2 regions of the Paenibacillus sp. FSL H8-0034 genome follow, and region 2 is predicted to be linked to the other one. Evidence: a T-box and tRNA genes for the amino acid it is inferred to sense, from the RefSeq annotation. Region 2 holds a T-box; the other holds one or more tRNA genes.
What was found. A T-box is a leader RNA that pairs with one kind of tRNA and senses whether it is charged. The one in region 2 lies ahead of trpS (tryptophan--tRNA ligase), so its partner is inferred to be a tRNA-Trp.
Positions count from the first base shown of each region.

Region 1: it has a tRNA-Trp gene. The T-box ahead of trpS (tryptophan--tRNA ligase) is inferred to sense a tRNA for this amino acid. The anticodon was not compared.

Region 1 is NZ_JBBOBS010000001.1:7,448,524-7,454,660, reverse strand. Features, by position in the region: rRNA gene NST47_RS33330 (16S ribosomal RNA) at 1-19, shown strand, start outside; rRNA gene NST47_RS33325 (23S ribosomal RNA) at 253-3,175, shown strand; tRNA gene NST47_RS33320 (tRNA-Asn) at 3,279-3,354, shown strand; tRNA gene NST47_RS33315 (tRNA-Ser) at 3,358-3,447, shown strand; tRNA gene NST47_RS33310 (tRNA-Glu) at 3,465-3,539, shown strand; tRNA gene NST47_RS33305 (tRNA-Val) at 3,546-3,621, shown strand; tRNA gene NST47_RS33300 (tRNA-Met) at 3,638-3,711, shown strand; tRNA gene NST47_RS33295 (tRNA-Asp) at 3,753-3,829, shown strand; tRNA gene NST47_RS33290 (tRNA-Phe) at 3,870-3,945, shown strand; tRNA gene NST47_RS33285 (tRNA-Thr) at 3,958-4,033, shown strand; tRNA gene NST47_RS33280 (tRNA-Tyr) at 4,089-4,173, shown strand; tRNA gene NST47_RS33275 (tRNA-Trp) at 4,181-4,254, shown strand; tRNA gene NST47_RS33270 (tRNA-His) at 4,269-4,344, shown strand; tRNA gene NST47_RS33265 (tRNA-Gln) at 4,360-4,431, shown strand; tRNA gene NST47_RS33260 (tRNA-Gly) at 4,445-4,519, shown strand; tRNA gene NST47_RS33255 (tRNA-Cys) at 4,532-4,605, shown strand; tRNA gene NST47_RS33250 (tRNA-Leu) at 4,620-4,705, shown strand; gene NST47_RS33245 (hypothetical protein) at 4,993-5,523, shown strand; gene NST47_RS33240 (ribonuclease H-like YkuK family protein) at 5,677-6,137, opposite strand, start outside.
Region 2 is NZ_JBBOBS010000001.1:1,750,252-1,756,388, reverse strand. Features, by position in the region: gene NST47_RS07995 (metal-dependent hydrolase) at 1-342, shown strand, start outside; gene NST47_RS07990 (alpha/beta-type small acid-soluble spore protein) at 501-731, opposite strand; gene NST47_RS07985 (hypothetical protein) at 886-1,065, shown strand; gene trpS (tryptophan--tRNA ligase) at 1,126-2,109, opposite strand; T-box leader at 2,174-2,444, opposite strand; gene NST47_RS07975 (permease) at 2,642-3,814, shown strand; gene NST47_RS07970 (TIGR03943 family putative permease subunit) at 3,827-4,834, shown strand; gene NST47_RS07965 (aldose 1-epimerase) at 4,963-5,916, shown strand; gene NST47_RS07960 (IclR family transcriptional regulator) at 6,100-6,137, shown strand, end outside.

The DNA of each region.
Region 1 (6,137 bases), 5.7 Mb from region 2:
CGGCTGGATCACCTCCTTTCTATGGAGATATTGCTTCTGCAAACGAAGCGTATCAGTAATACAAGTTGCCAATGGCAACAACAACGCTCACTCGTTGATCAGTTTTGAGAGGATAAACTTTCTCTCTGTAAAGCTTGTTCCTTGAAAACTAGATACCGAAACGAAACAAATGTTTAGAGCAGCGTTACTTAACTTCGGTTGAGTAACATCCAAATAGATCGATTCTTCGGAATCGAACTTATTAGCGGAATTGGTTAAGCTAATAAGAGCACACGGAGGATGCCTAGGCACTAGGAGCCGAAGAAGGACGTGGCGAACGACGAAATGCCTCGGGGAGCCGTAAGCAGGCTTTGATCCGGGGATGTCCGAATGGGGGAACCCGCATGAGGTAATGCTCATGTACCATGTAGTGAATACATAGCTACATAGGAGGCATACGAGGGGAACTGAAACATCTAAGTACCCTCAGGAGAAGAAAACAAAAGTGATTCCGTCAGTAGCGGCGAGCGAACGCGGAACAGCCCAAACCTAAGAGCTTGCTCTTAGGGGTTGTGGGACGTCAACATCGGGTTAGCAGAATAGGTGAAGCAGTCTGGAAAGGCTCATCACAGAGGGTAACAATCCCGTAACCGAAAATCTGCGACACCTGTAGACGGATCCCGAGTACCGCGAGACACGTGAAACCTCGTGGGAATCCGGCAGGACCATCTGCCAAGGCTAAATACTCCCTAGTGACCGATAGTGAAGCAGTACCGTGAGGGAAAGGTGAAAAGAACCGCGGGAGCGGAGTGAAATAGAACCTGAAACCGTGTGCTTACAAAAAGTCAGAGCCCGTTTATGGGTGATGGCGTGCCTTTTGTAGAATGAACCGGCGAGTTACGTTCCCGTGCAAGGTTAAGGTGAAGAGCCGGAGCCGCAGCGAAAGCGAGTCTGAATAGGGCGCTTGAGTACGTGGACGTAGACCCGAAACCGTGTGATCTACCCCTGCCCAGGGTGAAGGTGCGGTAACACGCACTGGAGGCCCGAACCCACGCATGTTGAAAAATGCGGGGATGAGGTGGGGGTAGCGGAGAAATTCCAATCGAACTCGGAGATAGCTGGTTCTCCCCGAAATAGCTTTAGGGCTAGCCTCGGAGTTGAGAGTCGTGGAGGTAGAGCACTGATTGGGTGCGGGGCCCGCCAAGGGTTACCAAGTCCAGTCAAACTCCGAATGCCACAGACTTTTATCCGGGAGTCAGACCGTGAGTGCTAAGATCCATGGTCAAGAGGGAAACAGCCCAGACCATCAGCTAAGGTCCCCAAGTGCAGGTTAAGTGGGAAAGGATGTGGAGTTGCCCAGACAACCAGGATGTTGGCTTAGAAGCAGCCACCATTGAAAGAGTGCGTAATAGCTCACTGGTCGAGTGACTCTGCGCCGAAAATGTAACGGGGCTAAACCTGCCACCGAAGCTATGGCTCGAACAAGTAATTGTTCTTGGGTAGGGGAGCGTTGTGTAGAGGTTGAAGGTGTACCGTAAGGAGCGCTGGACACTACACAAGTGAGAATGCCGGTATAAGTAACGAAAAGACAAGTGAGAATCTTGTCCGCCGAAAGCCTAAGGGTTCCTGAGGAAGGCTCGTCCTCTCAGGGTAAGTCGGGACCTAACGCGAGGCCGAAAGGCGTAGTGGATGGACAACTGGTTGAAATTCCAGTACCACCGTGAACCGTTATGAGCAATGGGGTGACGCAGAAGGATAGTGACGCGGACTGATGGATGTCCGTCCAAGCAGCGAGGCTGGTGTGTAGGCAAATCCGCACATCGATAAGGCTGAGCTGTGATGGGGAGCGAAAATTGCAGTAGCGAAGGTCATGAGTTCAAGCTGCCAAGAAAAGCCTCTAGCCAGGGAGAAGGTGCCCGTACCGCAAACCGACACAGGTGGGCGAGCAGAGTATGCTAAGGCGCGCGGAAGAACTCTCGTTAAGGAACTCGGCAAAATGACCCCGTAACTTCGGGAGAAGGGGTGCCTCGGTAGGGTGAATAGCCCGAGGGGGCCGCAGTGAAAAGGCCCAAGCGACTGTTTAGCAAAAACACAGGTCTGTGCGAAGCCGTAAGGCGAAGTATACGGGCTGACGCCTGCCCGGTGCTGGAAGGTTAAGGGGAGTGGTTAACCGCAAGGTGAAGCTATGAACCGAAGCCCCAGTAAACGGCGGCCGTAACTATAACGGTCCTAAGGTAGCGAAATTCCTTGTCAGGTAAATTCTGACCCGCACGAATGGCGTAACGACTTGGGCGCTGTCTCAACGAGAGATCCGGTGAAATTTTACTACCTGTGAAGATGCAGGTTACCCGCGACAAGACGGAAAGACCCCATGGAGCTTTACTGCAGCTTGATATTGAACTTGGGTACGATCTGTACAGGATAGGTGGGAGCCAAAGAAGCATGAGCGCCAGCTTGTGTGGAGGCGACGTTGGGATACCACCCTGATCGTATCCGAGTTCTAACCTCGCACCGTAATCCGGTGCAGGGACCGTGTCAGGTGGGCAGTTTGACTGGGGCGGTCGCCTCCTAAAATGTAACGGAGGCGCCCTAAGGTTCCCTCAGAATGGTTGGAAATCATTCGCAGAGTGTAAAGGCACAAGGGAGCTTGACTGCGAGACAAACAGGTCGAGCAGGGACGAAAGTCGGGCTTAGTGATCCGGTGGTACCGAATGGAAGGGCCATCGCTCAACGGATAAAAGCTACCCTGGGGATAACAGGCTTATCTCCCCCAAGAGTCCACATCGACGGGGAGGTTTGGCACCTCGATGTCGGCTCATCGCATCCTGGGGCTGAAGTAGGTCCCAAGGGTTGGGCTGTTCGCCCATTAAAGCGGTACGCGAGCTGGGTTCAGAACGTCGTGAGACAGTTCGGTCCCTATCTGTCGTGGGCGCAGGAAATTTGAGAGGAGCTGTCCTTAGTACGAGAGGACCGGGATGGACGTACCGCTGGTGTACCAGTTGTTCCGCCAGGAGCACGGCTGGATAGCTACGTACGGAAGGGATAAGCGCTGAAAGCATCTAAGCGCGAAGCCCCCCTCAAGATGAGATTTCCCAATTAGTAAGACCCCTTATAGACGATGAGGTAGATAGGTTCGGGGTGGAAGTGCCGCAAGGTATGGAGCTGACGAATACTAATCGGTCGAGGGCTTATCCAAGAAAGAGTCTTGCAAGCGAAAGCGAGTAAGACGCGCTGCTCAAGCGTAAAGTGTAAGTTTCGGATCTAGTTTTCAGGGTGCAAACCTTGAATTGTAGTCATATTCCCTGATAGCTCAGTTGGTAGAGCACTCGACTGTTAATCGAGTTGTCACAGGTTCGAGTCCTGTTCGGGGAGCCATATGGAGAGGTGTCCGAGTTTGGTCGAAGGAGCACGATTGGAAATCGTGTAGGCGCCACAAGCGTCTCAAGGGTTCGAATCCCTTTCTCTCCGTAGTCATTATTGAATAAGGCCCGTTGGTCAAGTGGTTAAGACACCTCCCTTTCACGGAGGTAACAGGGGTTCGAGTCCCCTACGGGTCACCAAAGCAAGGGCGCTTAGCTCAGCTGGGAGAGCATCTGCCTTACAAGCAGAGGGTCGGCGGTTCGATCCCGTCAGCGCCCACCATATATGTATTGATTGACGCGGGGTGGAGCAGCCCGGTAGCTCGTCGGGCTCATAACCCGAAGGCCGCAGGTTCAAATCCTGCCCCCGCAACTTAATAACTTTCGAAGACAAGTCAGCTTCGAAAACATTGTGGAGCCGTGGTGTAGTGGCCCAACATGCCTGCCTGTCACGCAGGAGATCGCGGGTTCGAATCCCGTCGGCTCCGCCACTAATCATTTCCTGTAAGGGAATATGAGAATGAAATAAAAGGCTCGGTAGCTCAGTCGGTAGAGCAGAGGACTGAAAATCCTCGTGTCGGCGGTTCGATTCCGTCCCGAGCCACCATTTCTACTTTATGCCGTTGTAGCTCAACTGGTAGAGCAACTGACTTGTAATCAGTAGGTTGGGGGTTCAAGTCCTCTCGACGGCACCAGTACTTTTTTGTTAAAGCATTAACATGGCTTTAAGATGTACTGACAATTGAATATGGAGGATTAGTGAAGTGGCTAAACACGGCAGACTGTAAATCTGCTCTCTCTGAGTTCGGTGGTTCGAATCCATCATCCTCCACCATTTTTATAGGGGCATAGTTTAAAGGTAGAACAAAGGTCTCCAAAACCTTTGGTGTGGGTTCAATTCCTGCTGCCCCTGCCAATCTTACAACTGTGGCGGTCGTGGCGAAGGGGTTAACGCACTGGTCTGTGGCTCCAGCATTCGTGGGTTCAAGTCCCATCGATCGCCCCATTATTTTTTTAGTAATGGGGATTAGCCAAGCGGTAAGGCAACGGACTTTGACTCCGTCATCCCTAGGTTCGAATCCTAGATCCCCAGTATTATTAATCATGCGGAAGTGGCTCAGCGGTAGAGCATCGCCTTGCCAAGGCGAGGGTCGCGGGTTCGATTCCCGTCTTCCGCTCCATAATGCATTATTGGCGCCATAGCCAAGTGGTAAGGCAGAGCTCTGCAAAAGCTCTACCCCCAGTTCGAGTCTGGGTGGCGCCTCCATTTTTATTACACTCGCCGGAGTGGCGGAATCGGCAGACGCACAGGACTTAAAATCCTGCGGTAGGTGACTACCGTACCAGTTCAAGTCTGGTCTTCGGCATACGAGAAATATCAAGGGTTGTTGGTTAAATCTTGTGCAAGACAAACTTAAAAGCTTCTTTGATTCTTACCTGAATACATCATTCAGATTAGGACCAAAGAAGCTTTTTTGTTATAGTAATGAAAACAGTTGACGCAAACTAAAATGGGATAAGGAAGTGTTATGTATGGTTCTTATAAGAAAATCTAGCTGCCGCACATGATTTTTACAAGAGTAAGGGATATGATATTAATAGGTATCGATTTTCAAAGAAGCTATAGATTAGGGGAAATAGGGAGGTGATTGATGTGGAATATGTTAGAGATTATGTGATGTATTCGGCTATTTTCGGAATTTTTAGTTTTAGCTGGTTTGGCTGGGCTCAGGAGAATCCAAGAAAAAGCTGGCGCAAGTATATAGGGATTGCTTCAGCAGTTCCACTTGTAATTGGTTTAATTGGTATCTACTTAAGTATTAAACATTGGCATGATCACACTGCTTTATCGGAACCAGGTGTGTTTCATAATTATTTGTATTTCGTATTTATTGAATTTTTTCTAGCAGCGATTGGTGCTTTTCTATTAATTAAATTTAAACGTAATGACTATACGGCCCCATGGATTGCATTTGTTGTAGGTGTTCATTTTTTTTGGTTAAAAAGTGTTTTTAAAGATCCAAGCTTGTATATATTGGCGGTACTCCTCATTGGTGTTGCATTGATTTCATTATTCGTATCTAAAAAGCTTAACATCGCTAATAGTGCTATAACAGGTATAGGCGCTGGGACCGTTCTGCTCTGCTTTGCGATATTAGGATTGATCCGGTTCTTAATGCCATAAAAGTTAAGGATAGTTAAAAGTTGTAGGAACAGGTGGTCGGTCTTGGAAGCCTGCATATTTGAAAACCTCACCCAAGGAAATGCCGGAGTTGTACCGGCAAACCTGGCACAGAGCATGATCCCTTCGCAAGTACCACGATAACAAGTTTATGGGTCAAATAATAATTTGATGTTTTTTCTTCGAATAGCGGTTGGCGTAAGCTGATGCTACATATGAATCCGGTTTAATAATCGGCACCATACCTAACGATTGAACACGTAATACCATCTCCGCTACATATAAAGACGTTTTATTTTTAACGTGATCCGAGCCTGCGTCAATATGAATATACGATTCGAAAGAAGCTCCTTTATATACAAAAGGGAGAACGATATCCTCCATTTGCCGACGTTTTTCATCACTAAAATACAAAGCAATTTCCTCACTTAATGCGGTTTCGGTCGAAAGTTTTTCTTTGATCGAAGCAATGGCCCGTGGGATGATAACCTGCCGGTAGCAGGCCCATGCTCCATTACCAGGACGCTGAATCACAACACCCGTAATAAATTGTGTGTAGCCTTGATGGACCTGGCAATCGGTGCCTATAATAAATTTGTAAGCTGCTTTAGGATCAA
Region 2 (6,137 bases):
GTCAAAACAAAGAGCGATGGACGTTTTGCACTTGGTGAATACAAAAACAACCAGATCAAATGGATTGATGAGGTGTCCTGCACCTCACATCCTGCTGTTGAGGCATCCAAAACACACAGTGACATCGCTGCCTTCCTGTACTTCACTTCGTTCGCCTGCTCGGATTTACGCAGTCATGACTGGGGCTATGAGGTACGATGGGCCGATGTGCGCTATCGTCACCGCAAGCAGTACCCTTTCGTCGCTGTATTGCTGCTGGATAATGAATTGAACCCGATTGATTCTTATGTAGGCTGGGTCAATGACACACGACTGGAGAAAAAGCTGAGGGTCAATACCTGACGGCTGGTTTACAGCAATTATTGTCACCTGGACATGATAACTTCCGGGCTGCTGCGGCAGCCCTTTCGTTATGATGATGACCGCTCTCAATTGACTCATACAACGATTAAAAAGCCCAAGGATACAAGATCCTTGAGCTTCTATTGAAATTTGATGCCTTATGAGCGAGATTGTCCGCCTGCCAAAGATTGCTCTGCAATTTGTACCAGACGACGAGTAATATGGCCACCAATTGCGCCTGTATCACGAGTTGCCATGTAACCGTAATAGCCATCCTGAGGAATTTGGATACCCAATTCTTGGGCAACCTCATACTTCAATTGCTCTAGTGCAGAAGATGCCTGCGGTACCACCAATACATTACTGTTACGGGATTGTCCTTGTGCCATGATAATCAGCACTCCTCTCAAATCTGAATGAATAGCTTTGATGTATTTGCAAGCTTGCAAACTTATTATGTGACATCTGATAAAAAGTATACGCACCTGCTGAAAAATGTTTTTTAGATTTTCAAATATTCGTAAAAGAGGCGGAATTCCAACAATGAACAAAGGCTTGGCACTCGTTTTTGCCGTCATCGGCACCCTGCTACTAACCGCAATCAGCTACGCCATGAGTATAGGCAATGTCTGGCTTGTGGGGCTGTTTTCAATTCTCTCGATCGGCTTTATCGGCTTCGGCTTTGTTGTGAAGGCCAAATTAAGAAAACGCAATGGCGGCTGAGGATTCAGCACCATTGCGTTTTTTTTGGGCTTGCTATGAATAATACAGTTGTACAATTTATTAAAGTACAAGAAAGCCCATTCTTTCTTTGGCGATCCGCAAGTTTTTCTCAGCCTGCTCTGCAGCTCTCTCAGCGCCTTGCCGCAGGATGTCATACAGCTCTCCGGATTCACGAATATCACGGTAACGCTGCTGCAGAGGCTCCAGCAAAGCAACTACACGCTCAGCCAGCTCCTTTTTAAATGGACCATAGCCTTGGCCCTCATATAAGGCTTCAATCTCGGCAATCGTCAAATCCGAGCAATTGGCATAGATGCTAATTAAATTACTAACCTCTGGCTTCGCCTGAGGATCAAATTTCACTTCACGGCCGGAGTCGGTAACCGCACGGCTTATTTTTTTGCGTATCACATCAGGCGAATCCAACAACGTAATGAAGCTGCCCGCATTCGTACTGCTTTTACTCATCTTTTTGGATGCATCGTCCAATGACATGATCCGCGCCCCGACCTGCGGAATATACGGCTCAGGAATCGTGAAGGTGTCGCCATACCGCTGATTAAAGCGCTGAGCCAGATCACGCGTCAGCTCCAAATGCTGCTTTTGATCATCGCCGACAGGCACCAGATCCGCGTTGTACAGCAAAATATCAGCCGCCATCAACGAAGGATACGTAAACAAACCGGCTCCTACGGAATCCTTGCCTTCCGATTTATCCTTGAACTGCGTCATCCGTTCCAGCTCGCCCATATAAGTTAAGGTCGTGAACAACCAGCCCAGCTCAGCGTGCTGTCTGACATGTGACTGCATGAATACCGTCGCCTTAGCCGGATCAATACCCGCTGCGATATACAGTGCCGTTACCGATTCACTTTGCTCTTTTAAGGCTGCCGGCTCCTGAGGTACCGTAATCGCATGGAGATCCACTACCATAAAGTAACAATCGTGCGTGTGCTGCAGAGTCACATAATTTTTCAAAGCCCCAATATAATTGCCCAATGTCAATTGACCGCTGGGCTGCATACCCGATAATACACGTTTCATTTGATTTCCCCCTCATTGATCTTTCCATGCCGCATTTGTTCCAGAAACGCAAAAAAGCCCCATATTCAGGGACGGATAACCGTGGTGCCACCCTATTTCGCAAATAACCGACCCCGAGGTCGCAAACGTCATTAAGCCTTTATCTTCTGTAACGGGAAGTGCCCGGACCAGCGTTGGACTCCGAATGGCACACCCGCATCACACAGGTCTTCCTTCAAGTCGTTCAGCCGTCAGCTCAAGGATCCATTCAACGCAAGCTGTCTACCGGTTCACAGCAGCCACCGGCTCTCTGAAAGACATCACTGTCGTTTACTTGTTCCTGTCATTGCCTGTACCCTCATTTGCTAACCATCAGGTATGCTTTGAAATGAGACAACATACTTTTGTACAGTATAAGATTTCAATATAGGAATGTCAACAAGCCAACTATTTACGTAATATGAAGATTTTTTTGTGCGCGGCATGTCCTATATACTCAATTTGTTTCATAAGTTATAATAATAATTACGATTTAGAAAGGGAGATATGTCCATTGCAAACGCCATTACTTCGATGGAGCACGAATGTGCTCACGCTCATTTGCCTGGTTATGCTGTTTCTCATTTTTACTCAAAAACAAACGCCAGATCTCTCCTTCCTGGACAGCACAACCGTGCAAAGCTTCAAAACGATATTTTTAAGTATTATTCTGGAGGCCTTTCCGTTTGTTCTGCTGGGGGTGCTCGTTTCCGGATTGCTTCAAATGTTCGTCAGCGAGCAGACAATCCGCCGTTTAATTCCCAAAAATCCGGTGCTTGGAATTTTGTTCGCCTGCCTGGTCGGTATTATTTTTCCATTATGTGAATGCGGTATGATTCCGGTTATTCGGCGTTTAATGAGAAAAGGCATGCCTGTCTACGTAGCTATCGTCTTTATACTGGTGGGTCCGATTATTAATCCGGTCGTTTATGCTTCCACCTACATGGCCTTTCGCAGCCGCCCGGAAATTGCTTATTCCCGTATGGCACTGGCCTTTATTGTAGCGCTTGTTATGGGTCTGATCATTTACAAATTTTTCAAAAGCAATCCGCTGCGTGACCTGTCCTATCTAAGGACCTCAGATATTGTGCATCACCATGAGCATCATACTGTACATAAGCACGATCACGAGCATGATCACCAGCACAGCCATCAACACGATGAGCATAAGCATGAACATCATAACCACGGAGCAGGCAATCATGCGCATAAGCACGATCACAGTCACACCCATAACAATGACCATGACCATGATCATCCCGTTCCAACCACGATTGTTGGCCGTATTTTTGGTGTATTGGGTCATGCATCCGACGAGTTTTTCGATATGGGTAAATACTTGTTATTCGGTGCCATCATAACCGCCGTTATTCAGACACTCGTGAACAGGGACAGCCTTGTTTCCATAGGTCAGGGTGAAATTACGTCTCATCTGTTCATGATGGCGCTTGGTTTCGTGCTCTCGTTATGCTCCACATCGGATGCCTTTGTCGCCTCATCGTTCACTACGACCTTTTCCACAGGCTCCTTATTAACGTTTCTCGTCTTTGGACCTATGCTGGATATTAAGAGCCTGCTGATGCTGCTGTCTGCGTTCCGTACCCGATTTGTATTGGCTTTATCCGCTCTGATTATCGTGGTTGTCCTTGTATGTTCGCTTATTTTCGAAAAAATCGTGTTTCCATAGGAGTGTGCTAACATGAGTACAAAATGGTTAAGTCTGCATCATTTCATTAAAGCGTCGATTTTATTCGGGTTTGCGATGTATATCGCCTATCTGGTCAAAACCGACAATATTTTATATTATATCGCCCCCCGCATGGTCGACTATGTGAAGTGGTCAGCCGTCGGCTTCTATGCGATTGCTGTTTATCAAATTTACCAAGCGATTCGTGCCTTCACCGGCTCTGTCGCTGCATGCGATTGCGATCATGATCATACCCCGTCACCCTCGGTATTAAAAAATACCTTGATCTACGGTTTGTTTTGCTTCCCGCTGCTGCTGGGCTTCCTGCTTCCGGACGCTTCTATGGGCAGCAGCCTTGCAGCTAAAAAAGGGATGAATCTGAGCAGCGCGACAGCAGTCAAGAAAGATACAACGTCCACCCAAGCTTCGCCGCCTGCTGCTGCACCTGCTCCAAGCAGTACCACAGGAACTGGGACTGACAGTGGGACTAACACTCCCAATCCAACAAGCAATACAGGTGCCGCTGGCTCCGCAGCAACAAGTCCTAAAGCCGGCGCCGCAACGGTCGATAAGCAGGATGAAATGTTTCCATCCGATAAATTCACCAAGCATTACGCTGCCTATGCCAAGGAGCTGTATCAGGAAAGTGTGATTCCGGTAAAAGAGGATTTGTATATGGAAACACTGACCACCGTGGATCTGTATCTTGACAAATTTGTCGGCAAAAAGATGCAGCTCACCGGCTTCGTATATCGTCAGGATGATATGAAGCCCAGTCAATTCGTCGTTGGACGCTTTGCCATTCAGTGCTGCTCTGCTGATGCTGCTCCATATGGCGTTCTCGTTGATTACGAGCGGGCCCAGCAATTTCCGAGCGATTCCTGGGTAACCGTGACAGGTACGATTCAGCAAACCAAATTCAATGATATGGATATTATGCTTTTGAAGGTTGAGAAAATCAGCAAAGCAGAGCCTGCAAAGGCACAGTATGTGTATCCGAATTTTGATTTCGGGGTTTAAATACAAACTGCAAGCTTCCTTGTCCCCGCCGTCGCACTTTATGCTACAATATAGCTGCAATAGGTCACAAACGAGTGACCTTATCATCTATTAGCCATCACATTCATCCCAAATAAGGAGCTGATCCCATGATTAAGCAAATCGACTGGCAGGGTACGCCTGCCCATGTACTGGAAAATGAGTTTCTGATCGTCTCCATCTGCCCTGGAATTGGCAACAATGTATACAGCATCTGGGACAAGAAGCTGCAGCGGGAAATGCTGCGCACCCCTGAGGGTCCTGCAGCCTTGTCCGAGCAGTTCGTGCAATTTGGAACACCAATTCTGATGCCGCCGAACCGTATCGACAAAGGACAGTTTACCTTTGAAGGCCGCAGCTACCAATTTGATATTACCCAGCCTGCCACTGGCAATCATATTCACGGACTGGTCCGCCAGCAGCCTTGGATCGTAACGCAAGCAGGAGAAAAGGAAAACGGGCAATTGTTCATCACTTCTACTTTAAATCTGGCTGAGGATGAACATGTACAGCGCCAATACCCGCATGCCTTGGAGCTGGAAATTACTTATGTACTGGATGGCAGCAAGTTGACCCAAACGTTGAAGGCTACAAATAATGGTAACGATTCGGCTCCATTTGGCTACGGTTTACATACCTGGTTTCTACTCGATGGTAAACCGGAAAGCTGGAAGCTTCAGCTGCCTGTAGAAGGCATCTGGGAGCTGAATGAAGTGAATATCCCGGTTGGCCATATAGCCCCGCTCGGTCGCTACGAAGCACTTATTGAGGGAGATTCACTGAAAGGCCACAATATGGATACCGTTTTTCAGATCGGCAGCAATCCGTGCACGGCCATTTTATCCAATGATCAGGTAGAGATTCGTTACAGCGGCTCTGATTTGTTCAAGCAGTGGGTGATTTTCACCAAAGGTGAAGCTCATGATTTTATATGTCTGGAGCCTTACACATGGGTCACCAATGCACCCAATATCGATCAGCCTGCCGAAGTGACGGGTCTACGGGGCATTAAGCCCGGTGATACGCTGCAATTGGAAGTCACCCTGGAAATTAATCATCTCTAGAACAGCAACGATTCCAACCTCCTGAAGCTGCACTGCAGCTCAGGAGGTTTTTTGCTTCATGTTTACTTGATAATAGGAAGAGGCTGGATTGACTCCTTCATACCCCGATGCTAAGATAGCCTCATGCTTATGTAGCCTATTGAACTTATTTCCATATACGATATACGCAGGAGTGGAGTAATTATGGACAAAAAATACTGGGTGCCCGCTCTTGAAAAGGC